DNA from 4 places in the Rhizobium sp. BK289 genome. Region 2 is predicted to be linked to each of the others. Evidence: predicted binding sites of a transcription regulator. Region 2 holds the regulator's gene; each other region holds the start of a gene.
The links. Region 2 encodes PhoB, which activates phosphate uptake and scavenging genes when phosphate is short. Its sites were predicted from a motif close to TGTCATNNANCTGTCAT; they were not measured.
Positions count from the first base shown of each region.

Region 1: a site for PhoB is predicted at 4,052-4,068, ahead of FHT84_RS06850 (1-acyl-sn-glycerol-3-phosphate acyltransferase). Genes of this name have one in related genera too.
Region 3: a site for PhoB is predicted at 2,913-2,929, ahead of pstS (phosphate ABC transporter substrate-binding protein PstS). Genes of this name have one in related genera too.
Region 4: a site for PhoB is predicted at 6,263-6,279, ahead of FHT84_RS28855 (DUF1045 domain-containing protein). Genes of this name have one in related genera too.

Region 1 is NZ_JACHZO010000003.1:134,128-141,844, forward strand. Features, by position in the region: gene FHT84_RS06840 (primosomal protein N') at 1-1,851, opposite strand, end outside; gene FHT84_RS06845 (AAA family ATPase) at 1,901-3,037, opposite strand; gene FHT84_RS06850 (1-acyl-sn-glycerol-3-phosphate acyltransferase) at 3,064-4,008, opposite strand; gene FHT84_RS06855 (tyrosine recombinase XerC) at 4,255-5,190, shown strand; gene FHT84_RS06860 (TraB/GumN family protein) at 5,339-6,430, shown strand; gene FHT84_RS06865 (DUF2867 domain-containing protein) at 6,408-6,920, opposite strand; gene FHT84_RS06870 (insulinase family protein) at 7,022-7,717, opposite strand, start outside.
Region 2 is NZ_JACHZO010000005.1:288,018-295,734, reverse strand. Features, by position in the region: gene FHT84_RS12290 (aspartate aminotransferase family protein) at 1-1,140, opposite strand, end outside; gene FHT84_RS12285 (hypothetical protein) at 1,145-1,438, shown strand; gene FHT84_RS12280 (GcrA family cell cycle regulator) at 1,565-2,092, shown strand; gene phoB (phosphate regulon transcriptional regulator PhoB) at 2,283-2,966, opposite strand; gene phoU (phosphate signaling complex protein PhoU) at 2,998-3,711, opposite strand; gene pstB (phosphate ABC transporter ATP-binding protein PstB) at 3,763-4,578, opposite strand; gene pstA (phosphate ABC transporter permease PstA) at 4,593-5,927, opposite strand; gene pstC (phosphate ABC transporter permease subunit PstC) at 5,924-7,405, opposite strand; gene FHT84_RS12250 (substrate-binding domain-containing protein) at 7,480-7,717, opposite strand, start outside.
Region 3 is NZ_JACHZO010000007.1:6,628-14,344, reverse strand. Features, by position in the region: gene FHT84_RS14720 (hypothetical protein) at 1-320, opposite strand, end outside; gene FHT84_RS14715 (CoA-binding protein) at 432-860, shown strand; gene FHT84_RS14710 (O-acetylhomoserine aminocarboxypropyltransferase) at 1,024-2,307, shown strand; gene FHT84_RS14705 (cupin domain-containing protein) at 2,446-2,790, shown strand; gene pstS (phosphate ABC transporter substrate-binding protein PstS) at 3,106-4,077, shown strand; gene pstC (phosphate ABC transporter permease subunit PstC) at 4,154-5,125, shown strand; gene pstA (phosphate ABC transporter permease PstA) at 5,136-5,987, shown strand; gene pstB (phosphate ABC transporter ATP-binding protein PstB) at 6,017-6,853, shown strand; gene FHT84_RS14680 (GGDEF domain-containing protein) at 6,993-7,717, opposite strand, start outside.
Region 4 is NZ_JACHZO010000021.1:74,778-82,494, reverse strand. Features, by position in the region: gene polA (DNA polymerase I) at 432-3,434, shown strand; gene phnN (phosphonate metabolism protein/1,5-bisphosphokinase (PRPP-forming) PhnN) at 3,672-4,277, opposite strand; gene FHT84_RS28860 (alpha-D-ribose 1-methylphosphonate 5-triphosphate diphosphatase) at 4,274-5,413, opposite strand; gene FHT84_RS28855 (DUF1045 domain-containing protein) at 5,429-6,115, opposite strand; gene phnE (phosphonate ABC transporter, permease protein PhnE) at 6,304-7,650, opposite strand; gene phnE (phosphonate ABC transporter, permease protein PhnE) at 7,659-7,717, opposite strand, start outside.

The sequences.
Region 1 (7,717 bases), on a different contig from region 2:
CGGCTGGTAGGTCTGCAGCAGACCATGGCTCTTGAGGCCGGTTCGCCCGGCGCGTCCTGTCACCTGCGACAGGAGCTGGAACGTCCGCTCGGCGGCGCGCGGATCGCCATTCGCCAGGCCAAGATCCGCATCGACGATGCCGACCAGCGTCATCAGCGGGAAATTGTGTCCCTTGGCGACGAGCTGCGTACCGATGACGATATCAGCCTCGCCCTTGGCAATGGCGTCGAGCTCCAGTCTCAGCCGCTTGACGCCGCCCATGATGTCGGAGGAGAGCACGATCGTCCGCGCCTCGGGGAAATGCCGCTCCACCTCTTCCGCGATACGCTCGACGCCCGGACCGCAGGCAACGAGATGGTCGAGCGTGCCGCATTCGGGGCAGGCCTCCGGCGTGCGCTCGGCATAGCCGCATTGATGGCACTGGATCTGGTTGCGGAAGCGGTGCTCCACCAGCCAGCTCGAACATTGCGGGCACTGGAAGCGATGACCGCAGACGCGGCAGAGCGTCAGCGGCGCATAGCCGCGCCTGTTGAGGAACAGCAGCGCCTGCTCGCCCTTGGCAACCGTCTTACCGATCGCGCGGATCATCACGGGCGAAAGGAAGCCCCCGCGCTCTGGCGCATGCCGGCGCATATCGATCAGATGCAGGTCGGGAAGAGCCGCATCGCCAAAGCGCGTCGGCAGGTGGATTGTCGTGTAGCGCCCGCTCTGGCCGTTGACCTGACTTTCCACTGATGGGGTCGCCGACACCAGCACCACGGGAAAATCGCCGATGCGGCCGCGCACCACGGCCATATCTCGCGCATTATAATAGACGCGATCCTCCTGCTTGTAGGCAGGGTCATGCTCTTCATCGACGATGATGAGGCCGAGATCCTCGAAAGGCAGGAAGAGCGCCGAACGCGCCCCGGCCACGACCCGCACCTCGCCGGTGACCGCCTGGCGCCAGACTTTCTCGCGCATGCGCGGCGCAAGATCGGAATGCCATTCGGCCGGCTTGGCGCCGAAGCGATCCTGAAAACGCTCCAGAAAGCTTGCCGTCAGCGCGATTTCCGGCAGCAGGATCAGCACCTGCTTGCCACGCCTCAGCGTTTCGGCGATGGCCTCGAAATAGACCTCCGTCTTGCCGGAGCCGGTAACGCCGTCGATCAGGGAAACCGCGAACTCGCCCTTGCGGACATCGGCCAGGATCTCATCGGCAGCATCCTTCTGCGGCCCCTGCAGCCGCGACGCGGTGAATTCGGGATCCGGTTTGGCGACGACGGGCGGCGGCGGCAGGAAGATGGTCTCGAAAATGCCCTGCGCGATCAGCCCGTCGACGACGCTGGTGGACACACCCGCCGCATGCGCAAGCCCAGTGCGTGTCCACGACAATCCATCGGCGGCAATCTCCATCACCTTGGCGCGAGCCGGCGTCAGCCGCTCCGGCTGCCCGCCGATGAAGTGCAAGCCTTCGATCATCGGTTCGGGGTCGAAGGCGGCCGGCGCTCGAAGCGCCATGCGTGCCACCAGCCCCGGCGGCGACAGCGTATAGGCGGCAACCCAATCGATGAAATCGCGCATATGCTTGCCGAGCGGCGGACAATCGAACACATGGCTGATCGGCCGAAGCTTCTTCGGATCGACACCGCCATCATCCTCGCCATCCCAGACGACGCCGATCACCTGCCGCGGCCCGAGCGGCACCTGCACGACCGAACCCGGCTCCACCGCCAATCCCTCGGGCACGGCATAGGAATAGGCCCGCGGCGCCGGCATCGGCACGAGAACGGGAACCGTACGGCTCATCATAGACTTCGCGGGCGCCGCCTCGAAAAGCGCACCGAACAGATCGGAAGAATCTTTGCTCATTGCGCCAGACCATGCCCCGGACAGACAAAAAAGAAAACCCGGATTGCCGCTACTCGTCGTCATCATCGATCTCGCCAGTCGACCTCATGCCGTCGATCCAGGTGGAGCCGTCCTCACGGATCACCCGGCGCGGCTTCGCGCCGCAGCGTTCGCGCACGGCCTCGGCCAGACGTTCGGAATGGGTAACGATCCAGATCTGGCTCGTCTTTGCGGCCTCAGCGATCATGTCGGCAAGCGGCACCAGCATGTCGGGATGCAGGCTCGCCTCCGGCTCGTTGAGCGCGATCAGCGGCGGCAGGCGGTAGGACATCAAGGCGGCGGCGAGACCAAGGAAGCGGATCTGGCCATCGGAGAGCTCGCGCGGCTGGAAGACGCGATTGGGAAACTCGGGCAGCATCAGGCCGAAATCCGCCGTTTCCTGTGGCTCCGGCACCACGAGCCGCGCCCCTCCGAGCGCTGCGGCAAGAACCCGGTCCAGCTCGACAGTATCCTCGCGCGTATGGACGAGGGTTGCGAAAACGGCGGCGATATTGGCGCCATCCTCATCCAGCATGGGAGACGTCACGGCAAGGCAAGGCGCACGCAGCGGCGAGCCGCGATCTGTGCGGAAGCCGTGGTAGAATCGCCAGGCGTCAACGGCGCGCCGGAACGTGCCGACCTCGGGAAAATGACCGGCATCACCCAGCAACGCGACCGCCGTTTCGGAAGTCAGGGCGTTCTCGGGATGCGGCTGCATGCGGCCGCTCACGCCGCGCACGGAAATGCCTGGCCCGTCGCGCTTCATCATCGTCACCGGCCGCCGCCCGGTCTCGACCGAAAGCTCCTCGGCCTTGACCTGCGGCTCCAGCGGAAAGCCGGCGGAGGCGCAGGGCGGCCGCATGCCCGCTTCGATCCAGTAACGGAACGTCGCCGCCCGTTCCATGTCGAGCAGCTCGATATCGAAGCGGATACGAGGGGACTCATGCGAACGCCGCTTGCCCGACCACATGGCCGAGAACATCCCGCCTTCGCTGGAGATTTCATGCGCCAGCCGGCCACGAACCGCCGCCTGCACGAGCTGCAGCGAACGATAGAGATTGGACTTGCCCACCCCGTTCTCGCCGATGAACAGATTGACATCGGAAAGATCCATGCGGATCGAGCGCAGGGAACGATAATTCCGGGCAAACATGGAGCGTAGCTGCATGCCACGCGGTTTAGCCGATTCCCCTGTCAAAGAGAATGCGAAACCAGGGGTTCATCCTGCTTTGGGGGCACAAGCGGCGAGAAGGTTGCGTTTCCATCCGCTGCAAGATCGAAGACCGTATGCTTCTCCAGCGCCTTCGTCACCTCGTTGACGTCGCCGTCCAGATGCTCGACGGGGATGAGATTGCCGACAAGGAAATCGAACCGGTCGCCGCGCTTGTTGAGCAGCTCGTGGAAGACGGTCATGTCGCGCAGCTCTGTCGACCATTTGGCGAACCAGTAGAACAGGCCGGAATTGCGCGCCGTCAGATGCACGGGCAGGATCGGCAGATTGTATTTGCGCGCCAGACCCACGGCCGAGGTCTTCCACGGCCGCTCATTCAGCTTGCCGTTCGCCCAATAGGCGATACGGCCGGATGGGAAGAGCACGGTGACCTTGCCCTCCGCCACGGCACGGTTGGTCAGCTGCAGCGTCTCGCGCGTCTTTGGCTTGCTCTTATATTCCTCGCGCCACTCCACAGGGATGATCATCTCGGCAAAGCGCGGGTTGACGCGTACCGCATCGCGATTGGCAAAGATCATCATATCGGGCCGGCGCGATTTCAGAAGATCGAAGACAGCGACGCCATCGGCAATGCCTGTGGGGTGATTGCTGACGAGGATGAAACCGCCCGAAGCGGGAATGCGGTCGGCATGGGTCACGCCGATATCGAGCCGCAACAAGTCGCTCATATATTCGAAGCACTGGAAGCCCGAAAGCTTGGCGACATCATCGGCGAATTCGATCGCCTTGTTGTAGCGCAGCAGCGTGTAGAGAAACGGGCGCATGAACGGCCAAAGCGGATTGCGCACGATTTTTTGCCCGCGCTCTGCGATCAGAGTATCGACAATATGCCCGGGCTGACCCTGGGACACCAAAGCGATTGCTTCTGCAATCTGTCCCAGTGCAGTTATCGACCCGCGGCGTGCCATGAAGTGTCCTGAATGGTTGGGAAATATTCTATCGCAATCGAATATGATCGAAGCATGACAAGCGCCTCGCATATGGAAGGCGAACCATCCGAGATTCGGAATCGACCATATGCAGTTTCATTGAAGTCGAGCTGCATCCCCGTAGCACGAAGGAAAACGCGCCGGAAGCAGCGGGAAAGTTAGCGATTCCATAACCTTCCTTCCTTCAAAGTGGCAGAAGGAATCCGAATTTCAAGGGGTTTTCCACTGAACGAGTTGTTGATCATCGCCGACCCAGGGTTGATGGCGGAGCGCGGCCGCTGGCTCGACGCACTCGGCCGGGAACGACGGCTCGCGGCTCACACGTTGAATGCCTATGAGCGCGATACGCGGCAGTTTTTGACGTTTCTCACCGGCCATCTCGGCGGTCCGGCGACGATCGCCGATATTCGCGACCTGCGCCCCGCCGACTTCCGCGCCTTTCTTGCCGCGCGCCGCAAGGATGGAGCCGGCGCGCGCTCGCTCGGGCGCAATCTTGCCGGGCTTCGTTCGTTGTTGCGCTACCTCGAAAAGAAGGGTTTGGTCAACGCCGCCGGTGCCGCCGCCGTGCGTTCGCCGAAGCAGCCGAAATCGCTTCCCAAGCCGCTCTCCGACAAGCAGGCGATCACTGTCGTCAGCGATGAGGCGCAGCTGCACGAGGAACCATGGATCGCCGCGCGCGATGCGGCGGTGCTGACCCTGCTTTATGGCTGCGGCCTGCGCATTTCCGAAGCACTGGATCTGAAGCCGCAGGATTTTCCGCCGGGCGCAACCTCGCTGCGCATCACCGGCAAGGGCAACAAGACCCGGCTGGTGCCGTTGCTGCCGATCGTTGTCGAAGCGGTCGGCCACTACCGGGCGATTTGCCCGTATCATCTCGATGCGGACGGTCCGCTCTTTCGCGGTGCGCGCGGCGGCAAGCTGCAGCCGGGCATCATCCAGCACGGCATGCAGAAAATGCGCAGCGCCTTCGGCCTGCCGGATACGGCGACGCCGCATGCCCTGCGCCATTCCTTCGCCACCCATCTGCTCGCCGGCGGCGGCGACCTGCGCACGATCCAGGAACTGCTCGGCCATGCGAGCCTCTCGACGACGCAGGTCTATACAGGCGTCGATTCCTCACGCCTGCTCGAGGTCTACGACCGCGCTCATCCCCGCGCGTAAGGCCTGTTCGCACGTGTAAGAAAAGATTAACTCCTTGCGTTAAGGAAATCTCCGTCTCGTGCGCATAAAGCAGAACCATGTCTCGGCATGCCTCCCGAAAGCCGCTTTCGAGCGTTAGGGATCACGCCTCTGCGAACGGAAGATTTTGATGATTTCTGCCCTCGGATCCAGGACGATGCGGTCGACGAAACCGGCACTCGGCGATATCCTGCTTTGGCTTGCCACGGCTATTCCGTTGATGCTGGCGATCCTGCTGATCGCGACGATGCTGACGCTGCAGCAGGCGCATGCGGAAGGCGCAATCTCCGATAGCTGCGGCGGCAAGGATCTCATGGCCGAACTTCAAAAGACCGATCCAGCCAAATATGCCTCCATCATCGCCGCCGGCGACAAGGTGGAGAATGGCAAGGGCATCTTCTGGAAGATCGAAAAGCCCGGCCTGAAGCCGTCATGGCTGCTCGGCACCATGCATGTCTCGGATTCCCGCGTGCTCACCATGCCGAAAGGTGCAGCCGACGCTGCTGCGGGAGCCGATACGATCATCGTCGAATCCGACGAGATCCTGGATGACAAGAAGGCGGCCCTTGCGCTTTTTTCCAATCCTTCCCTGACGATGCTGACCGACGGATCGACGATCAGCGAGCATCTGTCGCCTGAAGACAATACCCGGCTCGAAGCCGGTCTGAAGGAGCGCGGCCTGACGCTCGCCGCCGTCTCGCGCATGCAGCCCTGGCTGATCTCGAGCTCCTTCGAAATGACCGGCTGCGAGGTCCGCCGCAAGGCAGCTGGTGCAAAGTTTCTCGACCAGAAGCTCGCCGGCGATGCCGCCGCCGAGGGTAAGAAGGTCGTGGGCCTCGAAACGCTGGCCGAGCAGGCCAAGGCCATGAGCGATCTGCCGATCGCGCTGCATCTGAAGTCGCTGATGCAGACGCTCGAAATGGGCAACAAGATCAACGACGTCAACGAAACCATGACCGGCCTTTATCTCGCCGGCAATATCGGCGCGATGATCCCGATGCTGAAGGTGATCGAACCGGACCAGAAGATCACGGACGACGATACCGCCGCCTTCGAGCAGCGCATCATCCTCGATCGCAACAAGGTGATGGCCGAACGCGCCGCGCCGGTTCTCGACAAGGGTAATGCCTTCATGGCCGTCGGCGCACTGCACCTCGTCGGCGACCAAGGGCTCGTTGCGCTGCTGCGCAAGCAGGGCTTTACAGTGACGGCTGCGAACTGACCGCTTGCATCCGCTTACCCAAATTGGCAAGCGTCGTCGCGACGATCAGCCGGTGGAATGGCGTGATGATGGCGAGATAGATCCGGCCAAGCAATATGTTCCGCCGGACGAGCGTCGTGGCATCGATCAGCCGGCATCCCTGATCGTCATCACGCACGTCGATGACGACGCGAAAATCGAGATGCCGATCGTCGAACCCGAGCACGACCTGATTGTCTGATTTGCTGACGACGGGAAAGAAGCCGATCTTTTCCAACTCCTCTGCTCGAAGATCGCTGGTGGATCTCAAGCCGAACAACCCCGTTACCACATCGCGCACTCGTATCAGCAACCGCACCCAATATGGAAAGCGGCTGAGCATCGTTCGGGCGGCAGCAATGGCCGTCAGGTCCGAGTTCGGGATCTTCAGTTCGTAGCAGTCAGCCCAATCGGCATCCGGCAATGCGGGATGCGGCATAAGGGGCTTCACCATCAGAGGCCTTGCGGACATGGTTTCATCCGTCTTTATTCGACGTCTGAAGGCTACCACACATTGCGATGCGACCCGATCGGCAAATGCCGACTGCGGCAATTTGGCCGGCAGATAATGGACTAACGCACCGCCGATCCACCGGCCGGCAATATCTTCATCCGCCAGGAGGTTGCCGGCTTCAGATAGGTGGTCGCGATGGCGCGAACGTCCTGTGCTGTTACAGCCTGGTAACCGCCGATGCCGCTGCGAATCCGTTCGAGGCGACGCGGATCCGTCTGGGCGTTCTGCAGGCTTTGAAGCCAGTAGCTGTTGGTCTGTTGCGACCGTTTGACCTCCTCGATGATCGGAGCCTTCGCGCGCGTCAGCTCATCCGGCGAGACATCTCCGCTGCGCAGATCGCCGGCGATCTTGTCCACTAGATCGAAGAAGTGATCCAGCTTGGCCGGCGTCGTCTCGACATAGGCGTAGGCGAAGCCATAGCCCGGAATCGACCTCGACAGATCGACCTCGCTTTGCGGACTATAGGTTGCTCCCTCGGCGAGGCGGAACTGGTCGATCAGGCGATTCTGCAGGATCGCCCCGGTCACATTGGCGGCCGCGGCTCTCGGCAGATCCGAGAGAAAATCGCCGATCGGCATGGCGACGGCTGCGCCGGCATTGTCGCTTCGACCGTCGTGAAGCCGGATGACCGGCTCCCTGGTCGGTGCGGGAAAATGCACATCGGCGCCATCCACCTGGCCTTGTGCGTCGCTGCGCGGCGGCAGCGCGCCGAAGGTCTCGGCCGTCATGCGAATGGCATCGTCGACCTCGACGTC
Region 2 (7,717 bases):
AAGACCTTCGCGTGCTTCTTCGGCTGTAACGACCAGCGGCGGCAGCAGGCGGATGACGTTGTCGCCGGCCGGAACGCCGAGCAGATGCTCGGCACGGATTGCCTGCAGCAGCTCTCCCTGCGGAATGGCCGCCTTGATGCCGAGCATCAGGCCTTCACCGCGAACGTCCTCGATGATATCGGGAAAGCGGTCCTTGAGCGAGGCGAGCCCCTGGCGGAACACCAGGGCGACATCGCGCACATGCTGCAGGAAGCCTTCGGCAAGCACGATGTCGAGAACGGCATTGCCGACCGCCATGGCGAGCGGATTGCCGCCATAGGTCGAGCCGTGCGTTCCCGCCTTCATGCCTGAGGCGGCTTCCGCCGTCGCAAGGCAGGCGCCGAGCGGGAAACCGCCGCCGATGCCCTTGGCGACCGCCATGATATCCGGCTTGATCCCGGCCCATTCGTAGGCGAAGAGCTTGCCCGTGCGGCCGACGCCACACTGTACTTCGTCGAGGATCAAAAGCAGGCCGTGCTCATCGCAGATCTCACGCAGTCCGCGCAGGAACTCGTTGGTCGCGGGACGAATGCCGCCCTCGCCCTGAACTGGTTCAATGAGGATTCCAGCCGTCGCATCCGTAATGGCGGCACGCACGGCATCGAGATCGCCGAACGGCACCTGATCGAAACCCGGCGCCTTCGGACCGAAGCCTTCGATATACTTCTCCTGGCCACCGGCGGCGATCGTCGCGATGGTGCGGCCGTGGAAGGCGCCTTCGAAGGTGATGATATGGAACTTTTCGGGATGCCCCTTGGCAAACTGATAGCGCCGCGCCGTCTTGATGGCACATTCCAGCGCCTCCGCGCCCGAATTGGTGAAGAACACCTTGTCGGCGAATGTCACTTCCGTCAGACGCTTCGACAGCTTTTCCTGGCCCGGTACTTCATAGAGGTTGGACAGGTGCCAGACCTTGTCGGCCTGCGCCTTCAATTCGGCGACCAGATGAGGATGGGCATGACCCAGCGAATTGACTGCCACGCCGGCTGCGAAATCGAGATAGCGCTCGCCGTTTTCGGTAACCAGCCAGACGCCCTCGCCTCGCTCGAACCGCAGCGGAGCGCGCAGGTAGGTGTCGTAAAGCGGCGTGGTCTCGGCCATGGCCATGTCTCCTGATCACAACTTTAAGGACCGATCGCTTCCATTTGATGAAACGGGCCCGAAAAAATCAAAAATGCCGCCTTGCGGCGGCCTGGGCACTATTGATGTTTTGCACCGCGATGTCAACAAAACTGCCGTTTTAGCAGGTGCGAGAAAGCGCTTGCCGGCAAAAGAGACGGCTTCGGCGGCTCCTATTGCAGAAATGCCACGCCGGGGCAGCAAGTTGGGGAAAACCTCGAAATCGATTCCTCAAGATTCCCGCGACTCTTGTCACGGAGTCAGCCTCACACTAGGTTAAAAAGCAATTGCTAGACTGCATGCGGCGGAACTAGTCACCACAATTTTAGAGCGTTTCGCGCCTCGTTCCCATGCGAGGCAATGGTGAGGGATTCTGCCATCGGAAACGCGACAGCGGAGACAGGGCATGAATTGGACAGACGAACGCGTCGAGAAGCTGAAAAAGCTATGGTCCGAAGGGTTGAGCGCCAGCCAGATCGCTGCGCAGCTCGGTGGCGTGAGCCGTAATGCCGTTATCGGCAAGGTACATCGCCTGAACCTTCCCGGCCGAGCGAAGGCCGGCGGCACGGCAACCGCGACGCGCACGCCGAAGCGCAGTGCTGCAGCACCCCGCGCCACGAGCTACGGATCGCGCGTTGCAACACGGACGGTCGTCACCCGCCAGCAGGGCGTAACCATGCTGAAGGAAGAGATCGAGGTCGATTCCGTCAACGAAATCCAGTATCGCCCGGCTGCGAACGTCGTCGTTCCGATCTCCCGCCGCCTCGGCCTGACGGAGCTGACGGAGCGCACCTGCAAATGGCCGGTCGGCGATCCGCTGAAGGACGATTTCCACTTCTGCGGCAATGACAGCCCGGATTCGTCGCCCTACTGCACCTATCATCAGCGCATGGCCTACCAGCCAGTGCATGACCGCCGGCGCAACAACGGCTGAAAGTGACAGCAAGACAAAGAGCAACAGGCCCCTCGAGGCCCGTTTTTCTATTTCCGCCGCTCCTGCATAATTCCTTAAACCGGAATCGATTTAAGAGAAAATTATGCAGCATTTCAAGATGTTACAGCGACCTTAACGCGTCTTGAAAGACGCGTGGAGCTGTAATGTTGATACCCGAGCGGCAAGCCGCTCAGGCTTCCATGGAATAGCCCGCGCCGCGAACGGTACGGATGACATCCTGCATATTGGAGAAATTGAGCGCCTTGCGCAGGCGGCCGACATGGACGTCGACCGTGCGTTCGTCGACATAGATATCGTGACCCCAGACGCCGTCGAGCAGCTGCGAGCGCGAGAAGACGCGGCCGGGCGAGGACATCAGGAATTCCAGCAGGCGGAATTCCGTCGGCCCCAGCCGCACTTCGCGGCTCTTGCGGTGAACGCGATGAGTTTCGCGATCGAGCTCGATATCGCCGCAACGCAGCACCGTGGAGAGCACCTCCGGACGGGCACGCCGCAGCATCGCCTTGACGCGGGCCATCAGCTCCGGCGTCGAGAACGGCTTGACGACATAGTCGTCCGCGCCGGTCGAAAGCCCGCGCACGCGCTCGCTTTCCTCGCCGCGGGCCGTCAGCATGATGATCGGCAGGCGCTCCGTCTCCGGCCGCATGCGCAGCCGGCGGCAGAGCTCTATGCCCGATACGCCGGGGAGCATCCAGTCGAGGATCAGGAGATCGGGGATGCGCTCCTGGAGACGCAGCTCAGCCTCATCGCCTCTTAGGATCGTGTCGACCTCGAAGCCTTCGGCCTCAAGATTGTAGCGCAGCAGAACGCTGAGCGCTTCCTCGTCTTCTACAACAGCAACTCTCGGAACCATGCGCTTATGGTCTCCTTTCTTCACTTCCAGATTATTCCGTCACCGCGCCGACGGTATTGGCGGTATCATCCTTCGGACGCTCGCCTTCGGGCTGAGCGCCGGTCGCCATGTAATAGATCGTCTCGGCGATGTTGGTGGCATGGTCGCCGATGCGCTCGATGTTCTTGGCGCAGAAGAGAAGATGCGTGCAGGTGGTGATGTTGCGCGGATCTTCCATCATGTAGGTCAGCATCTCGCGGAAGAGCGAGGTGTACATGGCGTCGATTTCCTCGTCGCGCTCACGGATCGATACGGCCTTGTCGGGCGAACGGGTGGCGTAGACATCCAGAACTTCCTTGAGCTGGCTCAGTGCCAATTCGGAAAGGTGTTCGATGCCGCGGGCGAGACGGCGCGGAACGCCGGTGCCCTGCACGGCGATGACGCGCTTGGCGGTGTTCTTGCCGAGATCGCCGACGCGCTCCAGATCGGAAGCGATGCGGATCGATCCCATGATTTCACGAAGGTCGGCTGCCATCGGCTGACGGCGGGCGATGGTGACGATCGCCTTGTCGCCGACTTCGCGCTCGGCATGGTCGAGAACGACGTCGTCGGAGATGACCTTCTGCGCAAGGGCAGCATCGCTTTGGACCAATGCGCGTACGCTGTCGCTGACCATCTGCTCGGCCAGGCCGCCCATTTCCGCAATACGGCGCGTCAGGAACTTCAGGTCTTCGTCATAGGCAGAGAGAATGTGTGTGGAGACCATTTTTCTATCCTCAAGGTGAACTGTGTGAAAGGGGCCGCGCGCTTGATATCATCAACCAAAACGGCCCATGATGTAATCCTGCGTGCGGTAATCGTCGGGATTGGTGAACATTTTATCGGTGTCGTTCTCCTCGACCAGATGGCCGAGATGAAACATTGCGGTGCGCTGCGAAACGCGGGCGGCCTGCTGCATGGAATGCGTCACGATGACGATCGTGAAGTTTTCCCGCAGCTCGTGAATGAGATCCTCGACCTTCGCCGTTGCGATCGGATCGAGCGCCGAGCACGGCTCGTCCATCAAGATGACTTCCGGACTGACGGCAACGGCGCGCGCAATGCACAGACGCTGCTGCTGACCGCCCGACAGGCTGGTGCCAGCATCATGAAGCCTGTCCTTGACCTCGCCCCACAGGCCCGCCTTCTGCAGGCTGGTCTCGACGATATGATCGAGATCGGCCTTGGAGCGATGCAGGCCATGGATGCGCGGCCCGTAGGCGACATTTTCGTAGATCGACTTCGGAAACGGGTTGGGCTTCTGGAAGACCATGCCGACGCGGGCGCGCAATTCCACGACATCGATGCTGTTGTCGTAGACGTCCTGATCGTCGAGCGTAATCTTGCCGGTGACGCGGCACGTGTCGATCGTATCGTTCATGCGGTTGAGGCAGCGCAGGAAGGTGGATTTGCCGCAGCCGGAAGGGCCGATGAGGGCCGTCACCGTATTGGCGCGAATCTTCAGGTTGACGTCGAAGAGCGCGCGCTTGTCCCCGTAGAAGACCGAAACGTCCTGGCCGATCATCTTGTAGGGGATCGTGGTCATCTTCTTGGCCAAGGCTCTTTCGCTTGCCGCTTCGCTCATCATGTTCATTTCTCGGCCCTCCCTTACCAGCGCCGCTCGAAGCGGCGGCGCAGCAGGATGGCGCCGATGTTCATCGCGACGAGGAAGAAAAGTAGGACGATGATGGCGCCGGACGTCCTTTCGACGAAGGCACGCTCGGCTTCGCTCGCCCACATGTAGATCTGCACCGGCAGCGCCGTCGAGGGATCGAGGGGCGATGTCGGATAGTTGGCGACGAAGGCGACCATGCCGATCAAGAGCAGCGGCGCCGTCTCCCCGAGAGCATGAGCAAGCCCGAGTATGGTGCCCGTCAGGATGCCCGGCATGGCGAGCGGCAGGACATGATGGAAGACCACCTGCATGCGCGATGCGCCGAGGCCGAGCGCGGCGCTGCGGATGGACGGCGGCACGGCGCGCAGCGCCGAGCGCGTCGCGATGATGATCATCGGCAGCGTCATCAGGCTCAGCACCAGCCCACCGACGAGCGAGGCCGAACGCGGCAGTCCCATCATGTTGATGAAGACCGAGAGGCCCAGCAGGCCGTAGACGATGGAGGGCACCGCTGCGAGGTTGTTGATATTGACCTCGATCAGATCCGTCAGCCGGTTCTTCGGCGCGAACTCTTCCAGATAGATCGAGGCTGCAACACCAACCGGCAAGGCAAGCGCGAGCACGGTCAGCATGAGGTAGAGCGAGCCGATCAGCCCGACGCCGAGGCCGGATGCTTCCGGGCGGCTGGAATTGCCGGCCACAAAGAGACCGGTATTAAACGCCTTATAAAGCGCGCCGCTTTCGCTGAGTTGCTTCATCCAGGCAATCTGCCGGTCGGATATCTTGCGATCCTTCTCGTCGACGGTGAGATCGATCTGGCCCTTGTTGGCGGAATCGATATTGGCGCTGGCAAGGAAGGTGACGTTCTGCGTCGTCCCTATGATCGAGGGATTGGCGACGACCCTGTCGCGCAACGCGATCCTGGCGCTATCCGATACCATCGCCGTCGCCTCTCGGACGAGCGCGCGATTGGTGGGATCGATGCTCAGGGCTTTCACCAGCGCGTCCCGCACCAGCACAAGGTAATTGGCACCGATCAGCACCTTCGGATCCGTGGCCCGCTTGGCCGCGGGGTCGATCACCTCCTCGGTGAATTCGATCGGCAGAGTGATCGATGTCTGAACAAAGGCGCTGTAGCCGGTGCGCACCACGGTCGAGACCAGGATGGCAAGGAAGACGAGGCCGAAGATAACGGCCGTGACGCCATAGGCGCGGAAGCGGCGCTCGGCGGCATAGCGCCGCTTGATGCCGATATCACGCCGCGCCGGGGCGCCTAGCGTGAGGCCCCGCGGCATATTCGACATCGGGGAGGATACGACGCCGCTCATTCGTATTGCTCCCTATAGCGGCGGACGATGTAGAGAGCGTAGACATTGAGGCACAGCGTCAGGCAGAACAGCGTAATGCCGAGTGCAAAGGCGACGAGCGTCTGCGGCGAGGTGAACTCCAGATCGCCGGTCAGCTGATTGACGATCTTCACGGTCACGGTCGTCATCGGCTCGAAGGGATCGAGCTGCATGCGGGCGGCGACGCCGGCAGCCAGCACCACGATCATCGTTTCGCCGATCGCGCGAGACGCGGTCATCAAGAGGGCGCCGACAATGCCCGGAAGCGCTGCCGGCAGCAGGACGCGCTTGACCGTTTCGGAACGCGTGGCGCCAAGCCCGAGCGAACCGTCGCGCAGCGACCGCGGCACGGCCATGATAATATCGTCCGACAGCGAGGAGACATAAGGGATGAGCATGACGCCCATGACGAAGCCTGCCGTTATCACGCTCTGAGCCTCGATGAAGCTTCTGTAATCTCCCGTCAACAGACCATTGATCTCGGCAGAGATGTCCCTGAGGAAGGGACCGACGGTGACGAGGGCGAAGAAGCCGTAGACGATCGTGGGAATGCCGGCCAGAACCTCCAGCATCGGCTTGGCGATGGAGCGGACTCTCGCCGACGCATATTCGGCCATATAGATCGCGGCGAACAGACCGATGGGTACGGCAAAGAGCATGGCAACGAAGCCGATATAGATCGTTCCCGCCAGCAGCGGTATCAGGCCGAAGGTGCCCGAGGTCTGCGAGCCGGCGCCGGTGAAGCGCGGATCCCAGACGGTTCCGAAAAAGAATTCCCTGGCGGGCACCATGCCGAAGAAGCGCGCCGCTTCCGAAAACATCGAAACGACAATCCCGCCCGTCGTCAGAACGGCAATGGAGGAGGCAACGATCAGTGCGCCGAGAATGACCTGCTCGACACGGTTGCGGGCGCGGAAACGCGGAGCGATAACGCGCAGGCCATAGAGCGCGCAAAGCAGCGACAAGAGGATCGCCACTGCGGACATCACCATGCGGCTGATTTCGCGCATGCCGTTGTATTTGTTGGCGGCATCGATCATGTAGCCGGTGGGACGGATGGCGAGCGGCACGCCCTTCTGCGCCAGCAGCAATTGCAGGTCGGCCGTGCCGCCGGCAACTTCCGCAAGCTCCTGGCTCTCCAGCAGGCGCATACCGCGGGCGATGCTGCGCACCATGCCGTAGCTGAGATTGAGCTCCGCCTGCGGCAGAGACTTTACCTCCTCCGGAAAGGATTTGGTCACCAGGCGATCAATGACGATGGGACTGGCGATCAACCAGGCGCAGACGAGCGCTAAGGGCGGAAGTACCGCCCATATGGCGGCATAGGCGCCGTGATAGCCGAGCCGGGAATGCATGGACGATGGCCTGCCGCCCGATAGCGCAGCCGCCCTCACCCGCCCCAGCACAAAAGCGGAGGCGCCGATGACCGACAGGCACAGCAGCAGCAGCGATACACTCATTCCCATTCCCCGGCCCATTCCCCGGCGAACGCCGGCGCAGCGAAAAGCCACACTGGTGCTCGATCCTTACGCACTCACATGATCTTTCCGCCCGAGAAATCCTTACGGATCTGGTCGCGCTCAGCATCCGGCGCAGGCACGAGGCCGTATTCCGCCAGCGGGCCGTCCGGTCCGATCATCTGATCGCTCGTGAAGAAATCGACATATTCCTTGAGGCCCGGGATGACTCCCAGATGAGCCTTCTTGACGTAGAAGAACAACGGCCGCGACACAGGATAGGTGCCGTCGGCGATCGTCTGCCCCGAGGGCACG
Region 3 (7,717 bases), on a different contig from region 2:
CGGAAAATCAATTCGTCGTCGTCGAAATCGGTGGCCGGCCGGCACGTATAGACGGGGCAGGAGGCTCGGTCCTTGGTGGGAAGGTAATCCTGATAGGCATAGTAACCGACATCGCATGAGTCGGCGTTTGCGACATACCGGTCGTAAAGCGTCATGTTGGGTGTCCTTCTGGCCGGATAGCGCATGATGACCGCGCGCTCGCGGTTGATCACGGCCCTCGCTTCGGCGCAGGTCATGGACATTGAATTATACCGAGATATGGCGAGAGCCGGGGTGGCGGCGGAAGCAATTGCCAGGCCCAACAGCACGATTTTTTTCATCGGAGCAATCCTCCCTGAAGTTGTTATAATACAGTATATACGTGGATGCGGTCGCTGCGGTTTCCATATTTGCGAGAAAACGCAAGTGTGATCGAAGTGGGAGGCTTCGTGATGAACCACGACAATTATGACGATTCCTATATTGCCGATATCCTTCTATCGGTAAGGACCATTGCACTTGTGGGCGCTTCGCCCAATCCTGCTCGCCCAAGTAACGGAGTGATGGCCTATCTTTTGAACAGAGGCTATCGCGTCATCCCCGTCAATCCCGGGCAGGCCGGCAAGGAAATCCTCGGACAATGGGTCTATGCGCATCTGGCCGACATTCCCGAGCCTGTCGATATGGTCGACGTGTTCCGGGCGCCCGAATATCTTCGGTCCGTCGTCGAGGAAGCCATCATGATCGACCCGCGGCCACCGGTCATCTGGGGACAGCTCGGCGTGCGTGATGATGCGGCGGCGGCAAGAGCCGAGGCGGCGGGTCTCAGGGTCGTAATGGACCGTTGCCCGGCCATCGAATATCCGCGTCTGGTCGCCTGATCGGGACGAAGCGTGGCAGACCCCGGCCGATTATCGCGCGAACCCACTGAAATATGGCAAGTTTTTTCCGTGAGCCGAAGAGCATGGCAAAGTTCGCGGTTAACTTTCATGTCCCGGCCGCTATGATCTTCCCAGCACAATAAGTTTGGTGGGAGGGAAGATCATGCCGACGAACAATCCTGGCTTCGACACGCTGGCAATCCATGCGGGCGCGCAGCCTGATCCAGCGACCGGCGCCCGCGCGACGCCGATCTATCAGACGACATCCTTTGTTTTTCAGGATGCGGATCATGCCGCCGCGCTGTTCGGATTGCAGCAGTTCGGCAATATCTATACCCGCATCATGAACCCGACGCAGGCCGTGCTCGAAGAGCGGGTGGCGGCTCTCGAAGGCGGAACGGCAGCGCTTGCGGTTGCCTCGGGTCACGCGGCTCAGTTGCTGGTCTTCCACGCCATCATGCAGCCGGGCGACAATTTCGTCGCCGCCAGTCGGCTTTACGGCGGCTCGGTCAATCAGTTCGGTCAATCCTTCAAGAACTTCGACTGGCGGGTGCGCTGGGCCGATCCAGCGGATCCCGCCACCTTCGAGGCGCAGATCGACGGGCGCACCCGCGCCATCTTCATCGAAAGCCTTGCCAATCCGGGCGGCACCTTCGTCGACATCGCCGCGATCGCAGCTATCGCACATAAGCACGGCTTGCCGCTCATCGTCGACAACACCATGGCTAGCCCCTATCTCATCCGGCCGCTGGAGCATGGCGCCGATATCGTCGTGCATTCGCTGACGAAATTCCTCGGTGGCCACGGCAATTCCATGGGCGGTATCATTGTCGACGGCGGTACGTTCGATTGGTCGGCCTCGGGCAATTATCCGATGCTGTCCTCGCCGCGGCCGGAATATAATGGCATCGTGCTGCACGCGACCTTCGGCAATTTTGCCTTCGCCATTGCCTGCCGCGTTCTCGGCCTGCGCGATCTGGGACCGGCAATTTCGCCATTCAACGCCTTTCTGATTCTCACGGGGATCGAGACGCTGCCGCTGCGCATGCAGCGCCACTCCGACAATGCCCTTGCCGTCGCGCGTTGGCTGAAGGGCCGGGAGAAGATAGCCTGGGTCAATTATGCCGGTCTGGAGGATGATCCGAACCATGCCTTGCAGCAGCGCTACTCGCCGAAAGGGGCCGGCTCTGTCTTTACCTTCGGCCTGAAGGGTGGATATGAAGCGGGCAAGGGACTGGTGGAAGGGCTGGAGCTCTTCTCGCATCTCGCCAACATCGGCGACACGCGCTCGCTCGTCATCCATCCGGCCTCGACGACGCATAAGCAGTTGACCGACGAACAGAAGGTCGCTGCCGGCGCCGGTCCGGACGTTGTGCGCCTCTCCATCGGCATCGAGGACGTCAAGGACATCATAGCCGACTTGGAGCAGGCGCTCGCAAAAGTCTGAAGCCTGAACCGAAAGAAGGCCGAAAAAGCTCGACAGCGCCTTTGACCGCAGCGTATTTCATGTTGTCTCGGTCCGCGATCGCCGAATGGTGATTGCGGGCTTTTGATCTTGGCGAAACGTGATCGACAGGGGACTTGAGTGGCAACCTATCTGCAACTGGATGTCGATGGCGTGGTGCCCGAGACAGGTGCGCCCGCAGCGGATCGTCTCATTTCAGGAGCTCCGATTTTTCGAACCTGGAACCTCGACGAGGCCGATGGCGGCCTTTATGCCGGTGTCTGGGAAGCAACGCCGGGCAAATGGAGGATCGTCTATGACGAGTGGGAGTACTTCCACATTCTCTCCGGCTATTCCATTGTGACAGCTGACGACGGCGAAGCCTTTCATCTGCGTGCAGGCGACCGCCTCATCTTGAAGCCGGGCTTCAAGGGGATCTGGGAAGTCATTGAAACGACTCGCAAGGATTATGTGATCCGTCTCTGACGACGTCGTTGAATCAAAACATGAAGTTCGCGTTCGCCTGCTGCCCGCGGCGGTCCGTTCCGTGCGGATCCGTGATGACCGTGATGATTGCCACAGGTTGTGTCACCGCCGCTTCATTAAACTGTCATCAAACTGAAACAATGCGGCATTAGAGCCATCACTGTCGCCAGGAGGTCGAGGTGGGGTTCCTAACCGATGGGATACTTCGTGCTCAGCTTCTGCCCGCCATCCCTTTCATCACTCTGGGAAGTGAGTTCAATCATGTTGAATCAGAAATTTCGTTCGCTTTGCCTGACTGCAGGCTTCATCGCGGCTATGTCCGTTTCGGCCTCGGCTGCCGACATCACGGGCGCCGGCTCGAGCTTCATCGCTCCGGTTCTGTCCAAGTGGGCCGAAGGCTACAAGGCAGCGACGAACAATGTCGTCAACTATCAGTCGGTCGGTTCGGGCGCCGGCATCAAGCAGCTTCTCGACAAGACCATCGTATTCGGCGCTTCGGACAAGCCGATGAGCGACGCTGACCTCGAGAAGAACGGCATTGCCCAGTTCCCGATGATCTCCGGCGGCATCGTCGTCTCCTATAACGTCGAAGGCGTAAAGCCGGGCGAACTCGTTCTCGACGGCAAGACGCTGGCCGACATCTTCCTCGGCAAGATCACCAAGTGGGACGATGCGGCCATCAAGGCTCTCAACCCGGACGTGAAGCTGCCTTCCACGCCGATCTCCGTCGTTTACCGCGCCGACAGCTCGGGCACGACCTTCAACTTCACCGACTACCTGTCGAAGGTTTCGCCGGAATGGAAGGAAAAGGTTGGCTCGAACACCGCCGTTGAATGGCCTGTTGGATTCGGAGCCAAGGGCTCGGAAGGCGTTTCCACCACCGTCAACCAGACGGCTGGTTCGATCTCCTACGTTGAATATTCCTACGTCGTCGCCAACCACATCGGTTTTGCGAAGATGAAGAACGCTGCCGGCAAGGTTATCGAGCCAAGCCTGGAAACGTTCAAGGCTGCCGCTTCCAACGCCGATTGGGCCAAGGCCAAGAACTTCAACCTGATCATCACCAATCAGCCGGGCGAAAAGAGCTGGCCGATTGCCGCCTCGACCTGGGTTCTGCTCTACAAGAAGCCGGCCGACGCTGCTAAGAACGAAGAAGCGCTGAAGTTCTTCAAGTGGTCCTATGAGCATGGCCAGAAGGACGCGGCCGCCCTGTCTTATCTCGCGGTCCCGGACAATGTTGTCGAGATCGTCGAGAAGTCTTGGAAGACGGACTTCGGCACGAAGTAATTTGTGCTAGGCGAGAAAATTGCGGCGGGCAGGGTTTTTCCCTGTCCGCCTTTCGTGACAGGACAAGGGGAAATCGATGGCTGACGCGACTCAGATGGCGGGCTTTCAGGCTGTGAATACCTCCGCCGCGACCAGAAAATTCCGAATCCAGGATCGGATTTTCTATTTGATGACGCTTGGCTCGGCTGTTCTTGTCGTGCTTCTGCTGCTGGCAATCCTCGTGGTTCTTGTCATCGATGCCTTGCCCACATTTCAGACCTTTGGCTTGTCGTTCCTTTGGGGCACCAAGTGGAGCGCGCCGGCCGATATTTATGGCGCCGTGCCTGCCGTCGTCGGTACGCTTGTAAGTTCGTTCATCGCCATGCTGATTGCTGTTCCCCTCGGCATCGGCATCGCCATATTCCTGACGGAACTTTGCCCCGGCAGCCTGCGCCGTCCGATCAGCACCGCCATCGAGCTTCTGGCGGGCGTTCCCTCCATTATCTACGGCATCGTCGGCCTGTTCATTCTGGTGCCGCTGATGCAGAACTATATCCTGCCCTTCCTGATCGCGACGGTCGGCCAGGTGCCGGTGATTGGCCTGCTGTTCCAGCCGCCGGCCCCGGGCGTCGGCCTGCTGACGGCAAGCCTCGTGCTCGCCGTCATGATCCTGCCCTTCATCACCGCAATCTCCCGCGACGTATTCAGCACCGTGCCGCCGATGCTGCGCGAATCCGCCTACGGCATGGGCATGACCACATGGGAAGTGGCCCGCCACATCCTGATCCCCTACACACGCCGCGGCCTCGTCGGCGGCATCATGCTCGGCCTCGGCCGCGCTCTTGGCGAAACCATGGCCGTTACCTTCGTCGTCGGCTCGGTAAGCCGTCTGCAATCGTCGATCATTTCGCCGTCCACCACCATTTCCGCCCAGATCGCGAACAACTTCGGCGATGCCGACGGTCTGCAATTGTCGAGCCTGATTGCGCTCGGCCTGCTTCTGTTCGTCCTTTCCTTCTGCGTGCTTGCCGCAGCGAGGTGGATGATCGGCCGCGGCGACTCGCTCTGAGGGAAAAACCATGGAAAATGCAGTTCGTCAGAATCTCGTGTCGAGGCGTTATACGAAGAACAAAGTGATGATGGCCCTGTCCTTCCTCGCGGCCATTCTCGGTATATTCTTTCTCAGCGTGATCCTTGTCAGCCTGGTTTATCGCGGTGTGTCGGCGCTTAGCCTCGACGTGTTCACCATGTCGATCCCGGCTCAGGGCTCGCGCGGCGGTCTGATAAACGCAATCTACGGCACGGTGCTGGTCACCGGCTGCGCCATCCTGATCGCCGCGCCGATCGGCATTCTCGCCGGCACCTACCTGGTGGAATATGCCAACGGCACCAAACTTGCCGAGGCTGCCAAGTTCATCAACGACATTCTGCTGTCCGCACCCTCGATCATCGTCGGCGTGTTCGTCTACGGCGCCGTGGTCGTGCCCATGCACGGCAACTCCGCCATCGCGGGTATCCTCGCATTGGCGCTGATCGCGCTCCCGGTCGTCAACCGTACGACGCAGGACATGCTGTTGCTGGTGCCGAATGCGCTTCGTGAAGCGACCGCCGCGCTCGGTGCGCCGCGTTGGAAGTCCATGATGATGGTGATCTACCGTTCCGCCTGGACCGGCATTCTCACCGGCATTCTGCTGGCCATCGCCCGCATCAGCGGCGAAACCGCACCGCTTCTCTTCACTGCCGGCTACAGCAAATTCATGAATACGGGCCTGACCGGTCCGATCGCCACGCTGCCGGTTGCCATCAACACGCTTGCCGCCGATGCCGGCGAGGATCTCAAACAACTGGCCTGGGCCGGCGCGCTGATCATCACCGTTGCCATCCTTGCGCTGAACATCCTTGCCCGTGTCCTGAGTGGGCGCCGCCAATGACGCAGCCGTCGAACGATAGGAATGAGACCATGAACATGAGCGACAGCAAATTCCAGAGCGTCAACGCACAACAGGGGAAGGACGCTGCTTCCCAGTCGGATCTCGGTGCGCTCGCGAAGCTCGAGGTGAAGAACCTCGATTTCACCTATCAGAACGGCCATCGCGTTCTGAAGAGCGTGAACATGAATATCCGCAAGAATGCGGTCACCGCTTTCATCGGCCCTTCGGGTTGCGGCAAGTCCACGCTGCTGCGCACCTTCAACCGCATGTATGATCTTTATCCGGGCCAGACGGTTGCCGGCGAGATCCTGCTTGATGGCCGCAATATCCTGACCAAGGACGTCGATCTGAACGATCTGCGCGCCAAGGTCGGCATGGTGTTCCAGAAGCCGACGCCGTTCCCGATGTCCATCTACGAAAACGTCGCTTTCGGTATCCGCCTCTATGAGAAGATCTCCAAGGCGGAAATGGACGTCCGCGTCGAGGCGGCGCTGACGGAGACCGCGCTGTGGAGCGAGGTCAAGGACAAGTTGCACCAGAGCGGACTTGGCCTTTCCGGCGGCCAGCAGCAGCGCCTCTGCATTGCTCGCGCCATCGCTATTCGCCCCGAAGTCCTGCTGCTCGACGAGCCGACCTCGGCTCTCGACCCGATCTCGACCGCCAAGGTCGAGGAATTGGTATCGCAGCTGAAGGGTGATTTCACGATCGTCATCGTCACGCACAACATGCAGCAGGCAAGCCGCATCTCCGACAGCACCGCCTTCATGTATCTGGGCGAACTCATCGAATATGGCGCGACCGAGCAGATATTCCAGGCGCCGAAGGTCAAGCGCACGGAAGACTACATCACCGGTCGTTACGGTTGATACGGACGGAGATTGCCGCGTAATCTGTGAAGGCGCGCTGCCGAAGCGCGCCTTTTGTGTTCAGGATGGCCCCTTTGCGGGGCAGTCGTGCGATTTGATCAAACCAAAGCCCATGCGATGGATGTGCCGAACGAGCCGGTCACATCCTGGCGAGCGTGCCCATGCGCCTCAGAGCATGAATCTGATCGTCAAGGGTCGGCACAAGCTCGCCGTCGTCGGCGCCCGGCGCTGCCTCCGCCTCCTTCGCAGTTTCCATTTCATTGAAGACGATGGTGCAGTTGCGGCCGGCGCGCTTGGCGGCATAAAGCGCGCGATCCGCGAATGAGACCAGGCGGTCCCAGCTGACGGTGTCGCGCGGCATGATCGAAACGCCGATGCTGACGGTTGCCGGCACCAGCGTGCGCCCAGCAAGCAGCGGCACACGGCAGAAATCGGCGCGGATGGTTTCGGCCAAGGCTTCGGCCTGGGACTGATCTTCTATGGGAACGAAGGCGACGAATTCTTCTCCACCCATTCGGCCGAACGCACCGCTGCGCGGCACGAACTGCCGGGCAATACGGGCAAATTCTGTCAGAACGGCATCGCCCGTCTGATGGCCGTGGCGATCGTTGATCTTCTTGAAGTGATCGAGGTCGAACAGCAGCGCGGCGAGCTTCTGTGGCCGCTGTTGCTGTCCTTCTCCGGCGAGAATCTCATAGCTTTCCTGAAGCCCGCGCCGGTTCAGAACCCCCGTCAGCGCATCGGTGATGGAGATCGCCCGCCAGCGACGCTCGGCGCGCTCCATCAGCAGCTTGCCGTTCAGAACGATGGCAACGATGATGAGCAGCCCGTAGCCGAGCGCCATATAACCGCGATAGATCATGG
Region 4 (7,717 bases), on a different contig from region 2:
ATCCCATGATTGCAAATATGCCGACAATTCAGAATCAAGACAATCGGCAATTTCTTGGGTAGAGCTACTCGAAAATCAGCAACTTCAGGCGCTTTTTTCACGTTTTTAGGTTGCATCTTTCGGCATGAAAAAGCCGCCATGGCCTGGAGGTTTGCCATGGCGGCTCGTAAAAGGGGGGACAAAGGCCCGGAGAGGGGATAGGCCTTTGTCCAAGTCTGACATGGCGGGGGACAGGCCGGTTGTCAGACCCTCGGCAAATCAATCGCCGGTGAATATGATTTGAGATTCCGAATGTGGTTTTTCAAGGGAATGCGCAGATTAGATTGATTAAAACTTAGTAACGTTTCGGTGAGAGATTTCGCTCTTTCCACAGGCTGCAAAAGCAGAAGTTTATATGGACGTTGGAAGTGCGCCACGCTATCCATGCTTCCATGAAAAAAGGTGATCATCTTTTCCTCGTCGACGGCTCCGGTTTCATTTTCCGGGCCTTTCACGCCCTGCCGCCGCTGACGCGCAAGTCCGACGGATTGCCTGTTGGCGCCGTCTCCGGTTTCTGCAATATGCTGTGGAAGCTGCTGACCTCGGCGCGCGATACCTCCGTGGGTGTGACGCCCACGCACTTCGCCGTGATCTTCGACTATTCTTCGAAGACCTTCCGCAAGGACATTTTCCCGGAATACAAGGCGAACCGTTCGGCGCCGCCGGAGGAGCTGATCCCGCAATTCGGCCTCATCCGTGAGGCGACCCGCGCCTTCAACCTGCCCTGCATCGAGACCGACGGCTTCGAGGCCGACGACATCATCGCCACCTACGCTCGTCAAGCGGAGGCAGCCGGCGCAGACGTGACGATCATCTCGTCCGACAAGGACCTGATGCAGCTCGTCACGCCGATGGTCCACATGTATGACAGCATGAAGGATAAGCAGATCGGCATTCCCGACGTCGTCGAGAAATGGGGCGTGCCGCCGGACAAGATGATCGACTTGCAGGCGATGACGGGTGACTCGATCGACAACGTCCCCGGCATTCCCGGCATCGGCCCGAAGACGGCCGCCCAGCTTCTGGAAGAGTTCGGCGATCTCGACACGCTGCTTGCCCGCGCCGACGAGATCAAGCAGCAGAAACGCCGCGAAAACATCATCGCCAATGCCGAGCTTGCCCGCATTTCCCGCCAGCTGGTGACGCTCAGGACCGATGTGCCGCTGGAGCTCGCGCTCGATGCGCTGGTGCTCGATCCGCAGGACGGCCCGAAGCTGATCGGCTTCCTGAAGGCGATGGAATTCACCACGCTCACGCGGCGTGTGGCGGAGGCCTGCGATTGTGATGCGGCGGCGATCGAGCCCGCCGTCGTCAAGATCGAATGGGGCGAGGGCGCTCATGGCCCCGATCTCGATGTCGGCGAGAATGTCGATCTCGTCGCCGGCAGCACCGTCGAAGCCGAGGGCGCGACCGTCCCGGCGCCATCGGCCAAGGCGCGCCTGGCTTTGGATGGCACTGCTGCGCCCGAGGATCTCGCCAAGGCCCGCGCCGCAAGTTTCGCAAGCGCGCCGATCGATCATTCGAAATATGTGACCATCCGCGATATCGCCACGCTCGACCGATGGATCGCGGATGCGCGCGAAACCGGCATCGTCGCCTTCGACACCGAAACGACCTCGCTCGATGCGATGCAGGCCGAAATCGTCGGCTTCTCGCTGGCGATCGCCGACAACCGCAACGATCCCTCGGGTTCTTCCATCCGCGCCGCCTATGTACCGCTCGGCCACAAGACCGGTGTCGGCGATCTGCTGGGCGGTGGCCTGGCCGACAATCAGATTCCGGTTCGCGATGCGCTGGCGCGCCTGAAGGATCTGCTTGAAGATGCCTCCATCCTGAAGATCGCGCAGAACCTGAAATACGACTACCTTTTGATGAAGCGCTACGGCATCGAGATGAAGTCGTTCGACGACACGATGCTGCTCTCCTACGTGCTCGACGGCGGCTCCAACGCCACGCACGGCATGGACAGCCTTTCGGAACGCTGGCTCGGCCATAAGCCGATCGCCTACAAGGATGTGGCCGGCAGCGGCAAGTCCAACGTCACCTTCGATCTCGTCGATATCGACCGCGCCACGGCCTATGCTGCCGAGGATGCCGATGTGACGCTGCGTCTTTGGCTGGTGCTGAAACCACGACTTGCGGCAGAAAAACTCTCTGTCGTCTATGAGCGGTTGGAACGGCCTCTGGTGCCGGTGCTTGCCCACATGGAAGAGCGCGGTATCACAATCGACCGGCAGATCCTCTCTCGCCTTTCCGGCGAGCTGGCGCAGGGCGCCGCCGCTCTCGAGGACGAGATCTACAATCTGGCTGGCGAACGCTTCAATATCGGCTCTCCGAAGCAGCTCGGCGACATCCTTTTCGGCAAGATGGGATTGGCCGGCGGCAGCAAGACTAAGACCGGGCAATGGTCCACCTCGGCGCAGGTGCTGGAGGATCTGGCGGCCGCCGGCTTCGAACTGCCGCGCAAGATCGTCGACTGGCGTCAGCTCACCAAGCTGAAATCCACCTATACGGATGCGCTGCCGAGCTATGTCCATCCCGAGACGAAGCGTGTTCACACCTCCTATTCGCTGGCCTCGACCACGACGGGGCGCCTGTCCTCCTCCGAGCCGAACCTGCAGAATATTCCGGTACGCACGGCGGAAGGCCGCAAGATCCGCACGGCCTTCATTTCGACACCGGGCCACAAGCTCGTCTCGGCAGACTACAGCCAGATCGAACTGCGCGTGCTGGCGCATGTCGCCAATATCCCACAGCTCAAGCAGGCCTTCGAGGACGGCATCGACATTCACGCCATGACGGCCTCCGAAATGTTCGGTGTGCCGGTGGACGGCATGCCGAGCGAAGTGCGCCGCCGCGCCAAGGCGATCAACTTCGGCATCATCTACGGCATCTCTGCCTTCGGCCTTGCCAACCAGCTCTCGATCGAGCGCTCGGAAGCCGGCGACTACATCAAGAGGTATTTCGAGCGCTTCCCGGGCATCCGCGATTACATGGAGGGCGCCAAGCAGGCGGCGCGCGACAAGGGCTATGTCGAGACCATCTTCGGCCGTCGCATCCATTTCCCCGAAATCCGCTCGTCCAATCCCTCCGTCCGCGCCTTCAACGAGCGCGCCTCGATCAATGCGCCGATCCAGGGATCAGCTGCCGACGTCATCCGTCGCGCCATGATCAAGATGGAGCCGGCACTGGCTTCGGCCGGCTTGGGCGATCGCGTCCGCATGCTGCTGCAGGTTCACGACGAACTGATCTTCGAAGTCGAGGACGCCGATGTCGAGCGCACCACGCCGATCATCGTCTCGGTCATGGAAAACGCCGCCATGCCAGCGGTCGATATGGCCGTGCCGCTGAAGGTCGACGCGCGCGCTGCCCATAATTGGGATGAGGCGCACTGAAGCTGCATTGGGTGCATCGAGGAGATCAGCCCTCATGGTGAGGTGCGGAGGCTCCTGAGCTTGTCGAAGGGCCGAAGCCTCAAACCACGGGGGCGGGTGAAGATACTCTACCGGGCCACCTCTTGTTTCGAGGCCTTGACGCTTGCGCGCCAAGGCACCTCAGCATGAGGTGGGGAGAGTTTCGCGACCCGACGTAGCTACGAATTCACTGCGATAATCCGGGCGTGACACAACCGCCTACTTCCCAACCAGCGCTTCCAGCACCGAAATAATGGCGCGTTCAGCTTCTTCGAGCGTCCCGCTATTGTCAATATCAACAACGTCGTAGCTGCCCTGGACGGTCAGCGCACTTCTTTCCAGGCGCTTCAGCACGTCTTCGCGGCTCTCGCGTCCGCGCGCCATCAGCCGTTCGGCCAGCACTTCGCGCGTAGCCGTGATGTTGATGACCTTGAGCCGCGGAAATGCGGCCTGGAAGCGGTGCAGCGCCGAGCGCGAGCCGTTGGCGATCACCAGATTGTCGCGCGCAAGTTCCTCGGCGACTTCGGCCGGGATGCCGTATTTCAGGCCGTGGGCTTCCCAGGAGACGGCAAAGGCGCCCGCCTGTTCCATCGCATCGAAATCCACTTCCGAAACGCTTCTATGGTCTTCGTTGCCGGCATCGCCATCGCGGGTGATCACGCGGCGCACGAAGTGGACATCGGGCCGGCCGGCAAAATGCCGGGCAGCCAGATTCATCAGCGTATCCTTGCCGGCGCCGCTCGGGCCGACGACGACAGCGAGCGTGCCTGCTGTCGCTTCCGTCAGGCCGAGATTAGCCGGCTTGATATTGGCGTCCGGGCTCATGCGACCCGGCGTCCTTCCCGCCAAACCGAGCGCGTGACCGGCACGCCGTGATCGCGCCGTACGCGCACGAGATCCGCCCGCAGCCCTTCGGCAATGCGGCCGCGGTCATTGAGGCTGACCGTCCTTGCCGGCGTCGCCGTCACCATGGCAATCGCCTGGGGCAGCGAAATGCCCTCGACTTCGTCCGCGAGGATGAAAGGCGCATGCAGCAGGCTGAGCGGCACGTAATCGGAGGAAAGCACATCCAGTACGCCAAGCTCGGCGAGATCGCGGGCCGCGATATTGCCCGAATGCGACTTGCCGCGCACGATGTTCGGCGCGCCCATCAGCACGCTCATGCCGGCGCCATGCGAAGCCTTGGCGGCGTCGATGCTGGTCGGGAATTCCGCAAGGCGAACGCCGTAGTTGATGGCCTCGTCGACATGGGCGAGCGTCGCGTCGTCGTGGCTTGCAACGGTGATGCCACGTTCGGCACAGACCTTGGAGATAGCGTCGCGGCTCGGCTTCGCGTACCTGGCCGATTCTTCCTGACGCTTGGCGATGAACTTGGCAAAGGCCTCGTCGCTGAGCCCGCGCTTCTTCTGATAGTAGAAGATGTACTGATCCATGGTCTGGAACTGGCGCTGGCCCGGAGCATGGTCCATCAGCGAGACCAGGCGGACGTAAGGATCTTTCTCGAAATCTTCGAAATGGTCGAGAACATTGTCGGAGGAGACTTCGCAGCGCAGATGGATCAGGTGATCGGCGCGCAGGCGGTCTTCACGCTGGGCCGCCTGGATGGCGTCTGCCATGTCGCGCATCTCGCCCTTTTCAAATCCGTCATCGGCGTCCGAGCCCATGCGCAGGCAGTCGAATACTGTCGTGATGCCCGAGGTGACGATCTGGGCGTCATGCGCCTGGATCGCCGCCGTCTTGTTCCAGCGCACGCCCGGACGCGGCGAGTAATGGGCTTCCAGATGGTCGGTGTGCAGCTCGACCAGACCGGGGATCAGATAATCGCCCTCGAAATCCTCGCCCATATTGGACTTGCCCTCGGAAATGGCGGCAATGCGACCGTCGCGGATCAGCACGGAGCCCTCGATGATCTTGTCTTCAAGGACGATGCGGGCGTTGGAAAGGACGGTTTCTTTGGTCATATCGGCTCTTTCATTTTAGGCGCCGGCAAGCGGCAGCCATGAACGGACGGTAAAGGGAGCACCCCGCTCTTCTTCGATAAAGACGGCGAGGCCGGAAATGTCGAGCGGTTTGCCGGTATGGTCGGCGAAGCGCTCGCGCAGAACGTCGTGCATCTCGGCCTGGCGCTCGGCAGGGACGCGTCCCGTCAAGGTCATATGGAAACGGAACTCGTCATTGACATAAGGATAGCCCCAACGCAGCAGATTGGCACGCTGCTGCTCGGTCAGGCCCTCCGGCTTACGCCGGGCGATGTCATGGTCCGAAAGCGGTGCGCGAAACGGCTCGAAGGTTTTTACCACACGGGAGGCGAAATCCTGCAGCGGCTGGTAAGCGGAACCGGGAACGAGCGCGAAGAAATGGCCGAGTTGGCCGAGTACGAGCTCCGGAATGGTGAAAGCCTTGGCCTGCGAGGCGAATTCGGCAGCGACCTCGAGAAGATCGCGCTCGGTCACCGAAGCGGCAAGCTCGAATGGTGCCTTCAGCGTGGCGTGAAAGCCATAGCGGCGCGGATCGGCCGTCAGTTCGGCATGGCCTGCTGGCACGGGGCCGATGGCCTTGTCGGAAAAAATCTCGTCGGAAAATGCATCGCGTCCCAGCCAGCGGGCGGCGAGAGATGTCAACGGATCGTTTTTGGGCGGCGTGAAATAGAGAGCATAGCGCAAGGCTGCATTCCTTGGAAAAATCGGCTGCGCGAGACACTGTTGGGTGATTTGCGACAAACCGCAAGAGCAGCAAGGCAGTAACGGTTCGAATCCGGCTAAAGCCGGTTTGAGCGCTACGGTCTTGCCGGCCTGCGCTACCGGATTCCCGTGACAGAATGATGATGGGAAACGATTTTTTACCGATCTTTTTAATTCACCCGCGCGCCCATCAGCCGCGAGCGCAAGGCGTTGGATGCGGCATCGAACAGGAAGACGACGATCAGGATCAACAGCACCATGTAGGCGACGTTTTCCCAGTTGGCATTGGTGCGCATCGCTTCCCAAAGCTTGAGGCCGATACCGCCGGCGCCGACGGCGCCGATGATGGTCGCGCCGCGCACATTCGATTCCCACTGGTAGAGCGTCTGACTGACGATGACGGGCACGATCTGCGGCATGATGCCGTAGCGATGCACGAGGATCGTCGACGAACCGGTGGACTTCACGCCTTCGCGCGGCTTGTTGTCGATGTTCTCCAAGCCTTCGGAATAGAGCTTGCCGAGCGTGCCCGTCTCCGTGAGGAAGATGGCGCCGCTGCCCGCAAGCGGGCCGGGGCCAAAGGCGCGTGTCAGGAACAGCGCCCAGATCAGCATGTCCACCGAGCGCAAGAAGTCGAAGAAGCGCTTCAGTACCTGGTTGAGCAACCGGTTCGGCGTGATGTTGCGGGCCGCCATGAAGGCAAGCGGGAAGGCGGCGAGCGAGCCGAGCAGCGTGCCGAGGAAGGCCATGACGATCGTCTGGAACAGCTTGGTCCAGACGTCGCCATGCTGCCAGGCGCCATTGTTCCAGATATTGTCGAATGCCAGCGAGAGATTGGACTGTGCAGGATCGAGCCGCGGGCCCGAAACGATCAGGCTGATGACTTCGCTTACCGGCTTGTCGAAGAAGGGCGAATGCGTATCGAAGACGAAGTTGGCCCAGCCTAGAAAGCGCTTGCGGATCTTCACGCGGTCGGTGGAAATGCTGGCATCGCCAGCAAAGCCGAGATCGACCAGGATATTGTCGTCATAGACGGTCATCCAGCTGGGAACAGGCTCTGAGCCGACGATTTTCGGTACATCGCCGGTAATATCGATCGGAATCGTGATGCCGTGCGCGGTCACGATCGCCTGCGTCTTGGTGACGGTTACCATGCGGCGTGAGCCGCTGACGGAAACGGTCATGCTACCATCGGGGTTGGTCTTCACCCAGTCCGGGTTCGGATTGTCGCCCAGCGGCGAAAAGCGCGGATACTTGATGCTGATCTTGTCGCCGGAGATGCGGAATTCCGGCTGCACGTCATAGCTCACCCATTCGCTGAGATAGATGCCGACGCGCTCCCAACGTGCTTCTGAAATGACTTTCGGCAGATCGAAGAACCAGACTGCATAGATGCCGTAGAGGATGATGCCGATGAAAATCATCAGGGCACCGAAGCGCTGGCGGAAGGACCGGTGAAGGATTTCCGGGTAACGCGCTTCGATTTCCTGCATGCGGCCGGCGTCGATGATGGACATGGTCAACCTCAATGCTGCAAAAGGAAGGCATGTTCGCCGATCAGACGGCGGCGGAGCCATGCGGAAA